DNA from 4 places in the Aliirhizobium sp. YIM B11859 genome. Region 1 is predicted to be linked to each of the others. Evidence: predicted binding sites of a transcription regulator. Region 1 holds the regulator's gene; each other region holds the start of a gene.
What was found. The regulator PhoB, encoded in region 1, activates phosphate uptake and scavenging genes when phosphate is short. The targets are predictions, from matches to a motif close to TGTCATNNANCTGTCAT.
Positions count from the first base shown of each region.

Region 2: a site for PhoB is predicted at 707-723, ahead of ugpB (sn-glycerol-3-phosphate ABC transporter substrate-binding protein UgpB). Genes of this name have one in related genera too.
Region 3: a site for PhoB is predicted at 1,231-1,247, ahead of phnF (phosphonate metabolism transcriptional regulator PhnF). Genes of this name have one in related genera too.
Region 4: a site for PhoB is predicted at 922-938, ahead of AC2GXZ_RS20670 (alpha-D-ribose 1-methylphosphonate 5-triphosphate diphosphatase). Genes of this name have one in related genera too.

Region 1 covers NZ_JBXHAY010000002.1:724,024-726,223, reverse strand. Annotated here, with positions in the region: gene pstB (phosphate ABC transporter ATP-binding protein PstB) at 1-260, shown strand, start outside; gene phoU (phosphate signaling complex protein PhoU) at 308-1,021, shown strand; gene phoB (phosphate regulon transcriptional regulator PhoB) at 1,069-1,752, shown strand; gene AC2GXZ_RS09710 (PACE efflux transporter) at 1,834-2,200, opposite strand, start outside.
Region 2 covers NZ_JBXHAY010000002.1:862,211-864,410, reverse strand. Annotated here, with positions in the region: gene rsmI (16S rRNA (cytidine(1402)-2'-O)-methyltransferase) at 1-288, shown strand, start outside; gene AC2GXZ_RS10385 (YraN family protein) at 288-662, shown strand; gene ugpB (sn-glycerol-3-phosphate ABC transporter substrate-binding protein UgpB) at 799-2,127, shown strand.
Region 3 covers NZ_JBXHAY010000003.1:569,155-571,354, reverse strand. Annotated here, with positions in the region: gene AC2GXZ_RS14970 (extracellular solute-binding protein) at 1-1,108, opposite strand, end outside; gene phnF (phosphonate metabolism transcriptional regulator PhnF) at 1,346-2,104, shown strand.
Region 4 covers NZ_JBXHAY010000005.1:246,926-249,125, forward strand. Annotated here, with positions in the region: gene AC2GXZ_RS20670 (alpha-D-ribose 1-methylphosphonate 5-triphosphate diphosphatase) at 1-868, opposite strand, end outside; gene AC2GXZ_RS20675 (NUDIX domain-containing protein) at 979-1,593, opposite strand; gene AC2GXZ_RS20680 (molybdopterin-containing oxidoreductase family protein) at 1,633-2,200, opposite strand, start outside.

The DNA of each region.
Region 1 (2,200 bases):
CGGAAGTCATCCTGATGGACGAGCCCTGCTCGGCACTCGATCCGATCGCAACCGCCAAGGTCGAGGAACTGATCCACGAACTGCGCGCCAACTACACGATCGTCATCGTCACGCATTCGATGCAGCAGGCCGCCCGCGTCTCGCAGCGCACCGCCATGTTCCACCTCGGCCAGCTCGTCGAGGAAAACGACACGGACAAGATGTTCACCAATCCGGATGACCAGCGCACCCAGGACTACATCATGGGCCGCTTCGGCTGATTGATCGCCGACGCCTGCTGCCTTTCACGGATCTTAAGGACAAGAAAATGGTATCAAGTCATATCCTGTCGGCCTACGACGAAGAATTGAAATATCTCCGCCGCCGCATCTCCGAGATGGGTGGTCTTGCGGAACAGATGTGCGGCGACGCCGTGCGTGCGCTGGTCAATTCCGACTCCGCGCTTGCACAGAAGGTGATTTCTGACGACGTCATTCTCGATCACGCCGAACGCGAGATCCAGGACAAGGCAATCGTCACGATCGCCAAGCGCCAGCCGATGGCTGCCGACCTGCGCGAAATCATCGGCACGCTGCGTATCGCAGCTGACCTCGAGCGTGTTGGCGATCTCGGAAAGAATACCGCCAAGCGCGTTATCGCCGTGCAGGGAACGGGTGTACCCCGCAAGCTCGCACGCGGCCTGGAGCATCTTTCGGATCTTGCTGCGGTGCAGCTCAAGGATGTGCTGGACGTTTATGCAAGCCGTTCGGCTGAAAAGGCGGAAATCATCAGGCTTCGCGACGAAGAGATCGACGCGATGTACACGTCGCTGTTCCGTGAACTCCTGACCTACATGATGGAAGATCCGCGCAACATCACCACCTGCACGCATCTGCTGTTCTGCGCCAAGAATATCGAGCGCATCGGCGACCACGCGACCAACATCGCTGAAACCATCTACTACATGACGACAGGTGCGCAGCTCGAAGGTGAGCGTCCGAAGGACGACACGTCGAACACGGTCGGCGCCATAGCGGAGTAAGCCCCGATCGGGAGCCGATTGGGGTGATGTGACGGAGCAAATTGAGTATGCAGCCAAGAATAGCGGTCGTGGAAGACGAAGAAGCACTGAGCGTGCTTCTTCGCTATAATCTCGAAGCCGAGGGCTACGAGGTTGAAACGATACTGAGAGGCGACGAGGCCGAGATCCGGCTGCAGGAGCGCACACCCGACCTGCTGATCCTTGACTGGATGTTGCCTGGCGTCTCCGGCATCGAACTTTGCCGGCGACTGCGCATGCGGCCGGAAACCGAGCGGCTTCCGGTCATTATGCTGACGGCCCGGGGCGAGGAAAGCGAGCGGGTCCGTGGTCTTGCGACCGGCGCCGACGACTATGTCGTCAAGCCCTTCTCGACGCCGGAGCTGATGGCGCGGGTCAAGGCAATGCTGCGCCGCGCCAAGCCCGAGGTTCTCTCCAGCGTGCTGCGCTGTGGCGATATCGAGCTTGATCGCGAAACCCACCGCGTCCACCGCAAGAGCCGTGAGGTTCGACTCGGCCCGACGGAATTCCGTCTTCTGGAATTCCTGATGGTGTCGCCGGGCCGCGTCTTCTCCCGTTCGCAGCTTCTGGATGGCGTCTGGGGTCATGACATCTATGTCGACGAACGCACTGTCGACGTCCATGTCGGCCGCCTGCGCAAGGCGCTCAACTTCTCCAACATGCAGGATGTCATCCGCACCGTCCGCGGTGCAGGTTATTCGATGGAATCCTGATCTCCAAATCAGGCCTGCCTTTGTGTTTTCAGCCCGGGCGCGGTCCTCCGCCTCGGGCTGAACTGTTTAGCCGGGCAGTTCTCAGGCCTTCGCTTCCTTCTGCCACTCGGGCAGCGGAAACAGCCGGTCATAAGCGATATTGAAGAAGAACGCATAGACCAGGTAAAACAGGGCGAAGGATATATCCATCACCAGCGCCTGCATCAGGCTGATGCCGAGATACCAGGCGATGAACGGCATCAGCACGATCAACAGGCCGAGCTCGAACAGCACGGCATGCAGAACGCGGAGCGCCAGCCCCTTCTGCGTTCCGCCTCGATATTTCTGCATCAAGTGATCGAAGCCCAGATTGTAGAAATAGTTCCATCCGGTCGCCAGCGTTGCCGAAACAATGCCCACGACACCCACATGCTCCACAGGCAATCCGAATACGAAGGCCGCGAGCGGT
Region 2 (2,200 bases), 140 kb from region 1:
GTCGGTCGGGAACTGACCAAGGCTTTCGAGGAAATAAGCCGCGGCACTCTCGGCGACATCGCACAGGCATTCGATGGACGCAATGTGAAGGGGGAGATTGTTTTCCTCATCGGTCCTCCTGCCGAAAAGGATGTGCCGAAAGATGTCGATATCGATGCGCTGCTCGGGGAGCTTGCGGCCTCCATGCCTGCCGCCAAGGCCGCCGCGGAGGCCGCCCGCCTGACGGGTCTCACGAAGCGGGATCTCTACCAGAGGCTCGTCAGCATGAAGGACAAGGATGGCGGTTGATGAGCGAGACGGCAGACGATAGACGGCATCGACGTCGGCGCGCCGAGCGGCGCGGCCACGTCTCCGAATATCTCGCTGCCGTTTATCTCCTGTTCAAGGGGTACCGGATCCTGGCATTTCGATACCGTACCAGGCTGGGCGAGATCGATATCGTCGCCCGCAAGAAGGCGCTGATCGTTTTCGTCGAAGTCAAGGCGCGTGCCCGCGAGATGGATGCCGTGAATGCCGTGGGTTATGACACGCAGCGGCGGATAAGGGCCGCCAGCGATATCTGGTTGTCGAAGCGGCGCGACGCACATCTTCTCTTTTGTCGTTATGACATCGTCGCTATCATACCCGGCAAGCTGCCCCGCCATTTTCGCGATGCGTTCTAGATTCAATTCTGACGGGTGGATGAAGTTTTTGCAAAGCCGTGCACTGTCATGAAACTGAAACAAAACTGTTAAGGTCCTGTCACCAAGCAGCCCTATTGCGATCCTCGATCCCAACCAAGGCGGAGAGGACGATACAATGTTCAAAAAGCTTTCTATGGCGGCACTCGCCGTCGCTCTTTCGGCAACTTCGTCGCTCGCCGCGACGGAAGTCACCTGGTGGCATGCCATGGGTGGCGAACTCGGCAAGAAGCTCGAGGAAGTCGCTCAGAAGTTCAACGACAGCCAGAGCGACTACAAGATCGTTCCGGTGTTCAAGGGCACCTACCCGGAAACCCTGACCGCTGCGATCGCCGCTTTCCGCGCCGGCCAGCAGCCGGCCATCGTTCAGGTCTTCGAAGTCGGTACCGGCACGATGATGGCCGCCAAGGGCGCCGTCTACCCGGTCTACAAGCTGATGAAGGACCAGGGCGAAGCCTGGGATCCGTCGAAGTTCCTCGGCCCGGTCACCGGTTACTATTCGGATCCGGAAGGCAACATCCTGTCGATGCCGTTCAACTCGTCGACGCCGATCCTCTATTACAACAAGGACGTCTTCAAGAAGGCTGGCCTCGACCCGGAAGTGGCTCCCAAGACCTGGGCCGAAATGGGCGAGATGAGCAAGAAGATCGTCTCTTCCGGCGCTGCCAAGTGCGGTTTCACCATGTCCTACGGCGCAAGCTGGGTTGGTCTGGAAAACTACTCCGCCATCAACAACCTGCCTTACGGCACGCTGCAGAACGGTTTCGGCGGCCTGAAGTCAGAGTTCAAGTTCAACGGCCCGGCCCAGGCCAAGTTCTGGGACCAGCTGAAGACCTGGCAGGATGAAGGCGTCTATAAGTATGGCGGCCCGAGCGCCGGTGCGGATGCCGCTCCGATGTTCTATTCGCAGCAATGCGCCATGTACATGAACTCGTCCGCCTCGCGCGCCGGCGTCATCAACAATGCCAAGGGCTTCCAGGTCGGCTTCTCCGGTCTTCCTTATGACGATACCGTCACCAAGGACCCGAAGAACTCGATCATCGGCGGCGCGACCCTGTGGGTCCTGAACGGCCAGAAGAACCCCGACGTCTACAAGGGCGCCGCCAAGTTTTTCACCTACCTGTCCAAGCCGGAAGTCCAGGCTGACTGGCATCAGTTCACCGGTTACCTGCCGATCACCAACGCTGCCTACGAGCTTGGCCAGAGCCAGGGTTATTACGCCAAGAACCCGGGTTCGGACATCGCCATCAAGCAGATCATGCGCGGCACCCCGAACGAAAACTCCAAGGGCGTTCGTTTCGGTAACCTCAGCCAGATCCGCGACGTGCTCGACCAGCAGATGGAAGCCGTTCTCGCCGGCAAGAAGACCGGCCAGCAGGCTCTCGACGATGGTGCCAAGCAGGGCAACGCCATCCTGCGCGAATTCGAAGCTGCAAACTCCAACTAAGCAGCTCTGAAATCTCATCAGGCCCTTCCCGGTTCAGCCGGGGAGGGCTCTTTCTTGGGTAGGTCCGATCGGG
Region 3 (2,200 bases), on a different contig from region 1:
TTTCCGCCGTCAGGCCGTCTGCGAGCTGGGCAGCCGCCGGTTTCATGAAGTCGTTGATCAGCGGCACATCATGGACCGAGGTGTTGAGGTAACCGACCTGCGACCAGATCGTCTGGCCTTCTTTCGATGCGCAGAATTCCAGGAAGGCGAGCGAGGCTTCGGCCTGTTCCTTGTTCTTCGTGTAGACGGCGAGGAAGTTGCCGCCGCTGTTCATGTTGCGGGCGTGGCCCGGCATGCCCGGGAACTTGGTGGTGATCGCCTTGGCGGCACCAAGCGGGAAGGTGACGGCACGGGTCGAACTGGTCGTGCAGATGGCGAGGGCACCGGCCTCGAATGCGGCATCCTGTTCCTTGGCGCTAACCGGCGTCCACAGGCCATCGAAAGCCGGCTTGCAATATTCCGTCATGCCGGCGATCGATTCGGCGCTGTTGAGTGCGAGCTTGCCGGCCGGGTCGATGATGTAACCACCGGCATTCTGGATGAAGGACTGGCTGGTCCATTCGTTGTTGGATAGCGCCAGCGCCGAGCGATACGTCGGATGCTTGCCCTTCAGCGCCGCGTCGAGCTTGCGGGCATTCTCGTACAGCCATGCACTGTCGATCGTCTCGGGAAGATTGGGATCGAGGCCGGCAGCCTTCCACAATTCGCTGTTGATGAAGGTGATCGGCGTGGACATCGCCCAGGGAAGGCCGATTAGCGAACCGTCGATCGTCACCAGCGGATGCACAGACGACCGGAAGTTGCCGATGATTGCGTCCGCCTTGGCGGCATTGATCTCGCGCAGATCGCGGGCGCCGAGCGTGCGCTTGGCAAAATAGCCGAACTTCCAGCCGGTGATCATCATCGCCGGCGGGCGGCCGGCGGCCACGCTGGCGACAGCCTTGGCCGTCGCGGTTTCGTAGTCGCCGTCGAAGCGGTTGACGACGGTCACGCCAGTTTTCCTGGCGTTGAAGGCGTCGACGACCTTCTGGAACGGCTTGTCCGAACCCCAGGTGCTCGAGACCTCGATTGTCGCATCGGCGGAGCGAGCAGAATCCGTGAAGGCCATGCTCGCGCCGATCGCCACTGTTGCTCCGGCCACGAATTGCCGACGATTGATATTCACCATCTGTCACTCCAGATATTCGGATGAAAGTAAAAATATTCGGATGTTTTCTTAGGAGGCGTCAGTGACAGGCGTGTGAATGTCGTTCTGCGCGTCTCGGTCCGGGTCAGCGATAAGCGTGTTATCTGACGGGTTTATGACAGGTATCTGGGTGTATCACTTGATTGCGACACCATAGCCGGGTAGGTTTCGGACATTCGAATGATCCAAAGATCACATAAAAAGAATCGGATGATGGGAATGACGGGAAAATCGGTACACGGACAGTGGCAGCAGGTTGAGGAGGATCTCGCCGGTGATATCCTGACCGGCCGCCTGTCTCCGAAAACCCAGCTCCCCAAGGAGGCGGATCTGATGGAGCGCTTCGGCGTCGGTCGTCATTCGATCCGCAGGGCGATCTCCAATCTGGAAAGCCGCGGCCTGGTGCAGGTGGAGCAGGGGCGTGGCACGTTCGTCCGTGAAGGCCGCCTCGATTACCGACTGTCGGAACGCACACGATTTTCACAGAACCTGCTGGAGCAGGGGCGCGAGCCTCTAGGGCAGGCGGTACGTGAGGAATTGATTGCTGCGCCCAATATGGTTGCAGAGGCCTTGCGCCTGCCGCAAGGGGAACCCGTCTATCACATCGTTCGTCGCGGTTTTGCCGACGATGAGCCGATCAATTTTTCGAATGCCTTTTACCCCGTCCGTCGCTTTCCCGGCTTCGATGATGCGCGGCGCGACGGCCGCAGCATTTCGGTGATTTTCGCTGAATATGGGGTTCCCGACTATATCCGCCTGAGGACGGATATCATCGTGCGTATGCCGACCGCCGAGGAGGCGCGGCAGCTCGACCAGGCCATGTCGCTGCCGGTGATTGCGCTGAAAAAGGTCGATGTCGACATGAAGGGAACGCCGATCGCCTATTCGGAGACGATCTGGCCGGGAGAGAGAGTGCAGTTTTCGATCGACAATACGAGCCAATTGCTTGATGCGCTGGCGCGAAATCAAGAGTTTTAAGTCATTTCGACAAGATGGCCTGGCTATGGATCTCAATTGCGGTCCACGTCGAGCGGTCCGCCGGCGATGGCCGGGGTATCTTTGCCAATTCGTTTC
Region 4 (2,200 bases), on a different contig from region 1:
CATCAAGTGCACTCAGGTTGCCCGACATGGACTGGCCACGCAGCGCATTGGGCGCCCCCATCAATGTATAGAGGCCGCGGCGGATGGCTTCCTCGGCAGCGGCCATCGTCACCGGAAACTCGCTGATCGTCACGCCGAGATCAAACATCTCGATGACCTTTTCGACACTGTCGTCATCATGCGAGGCGAGCGACAATCCATGCTTTTTCGCCAATGCGACGATTTCCGTCAGTCGCGTCTCGATGTCCGGGTTCTTCCGCATCTCGATACGCGTGTTGATCATTTCCTGCGCGGTCCCGAGCGAGATCGAGCGGCGCTCGGACATGCTCAGCACATAGGCCTCGATATTGTTGTACTGGCCCTGCCCCGGCGTGTGATCGGTCAGCGACACCATGTCGATCTCGCCGGCTTCGAGCAGGCGCTCCAGGGTCGCTGCGGCACCGACATTGGTGATCTCGTAACGGGCATGAACGCGGTGGTCGATCAGCAGATCGTCGCGCAGGCGGTTGACGCCCTCGATGACGGCGGACGTCGTTTCCAGTGAACGGACATTGCCGTAGACGCTTTCGGTGGCAAAGGAGACGGCCGCATAGGCGGTCGTCACGCCATGGGCGGCTAGCTTCTTGTCGAGTTCGTGAATACCGAAATCGATCGGCATCTCCGCCTTGGGGCGCGGGGAAATTTCGCGCTCGATCATGTCACCGTGCAGATCGATGAAACCCGGCATCAGATAACGTCCACCACCGTCTATGACGGCATTGGCGACCGGTTCGGAACGGATTTCGGCGATCGCGCCGTCCTCGATCCTGACCGAACCGCCATCAATGATCTGGTCGGGCAAAACGAGGGTGAAATTGCCGAGCCACATGATCATCTCCTAATGCTTTCGGTACCGTCGGCTGGAGCCGTTAGGCGCGTTTCGTGACAATCGTATGAAACGCGCCATGAGCATCCACATTAATATCGAGACCCGCTGACCTACAGGCCGGCGGCCAGTTCCGTTCGGTTCAGTATCGCCCATTGCAGCGCGACGATCGTCTTGGCATCCGTGATCGCGCCGGTGGAAATCATCGCATAAGCCTCGTCGAGGCCCAGGATGACGATCTCGATATCCTCGGCCTCGCCTGCAAGTCCGCCGCCAAGGCCTGTCTTGCTTTCGAGGTCGATGCTTGCTGCAAACAGCGACAGCTTCTCGGTCAAGGCGCCGGGGCTGACATACATCTGGCAGATATAACGGACCTTCTCGACCAGAAAGCCGGTTTCCTCCATCGCCTCGCGCAACACGGCGTCGGCTGCGACTTCCCCCTCGTCCACAAGCCCGGCCGGGATTTCCAGCATATAGGCGGGTTCGCCGTTGGCAAAGGCGCCGGGGCGGAACTGGCGCACCAGTACGACGTGGTCCTCCCGGGTGTCGTGCAGCAGGATGGCAGCGCCATTGCCGTGGTCATGGACCTCCCGCTCGATCGTCACGACGCGCCCGTCAGGCATGCGCTGCTCGAAGGTCAGCATGTCAAGCTGCACGAAGCCTTTCCACAAGGTTCGTCTGGAAAGCAGACGCACCCGTTCGGTTTCGGAAGTGTCGATGTCGATCATGTCCGCCCTTATTATTCCGTTCCGTCTGATGATGCGGGATCAGGCCTTTTGCAGCCAGACCTTGTTGTCGTGCACGGCCGCACCGCCGAAGGGCGCAACCGGGTCGGCACCGGTCAGGACATTGATGCCCTCCCCGTCCATATGCGCGTCGTTCGGCCAGAGCCCCTCGGCAATCAGGACACCCGGCTTTGCGCCGGCGACGAGTTTGGCGTGAAGGCGGATTTCTCCGCGCGCATTGCCCAGCCTGACGACATCGCCGTCGACGATATCGAGGCGTTCAGCATCGGAAGGCTCGATCATCACCTCAGGCCGGCCTTCCTTCTGGATCGAGCTTTTCGTCTCGGCAAAGCTCGAATTCAGGAAGCTGCGCGACGGCGACGTTGCAAGCCGGAACGGATGCTCGGCATCGGCCGTCTCGATGACATTCACCTGATCGGGGAACCGTGGCAGCTCCGTGTGCGGACCGAGCGGGCCGACGCTATCGGGCGTGCGATCCGGTGACGGACCATTCAGCCAATCCGGGCTGAAGCGAAACCTGCCATCCGGGTAACCAAAACCGTTGATGAAATGAGCGGTATCGAAGTCCGGCTGGGCATCGATCCATTTA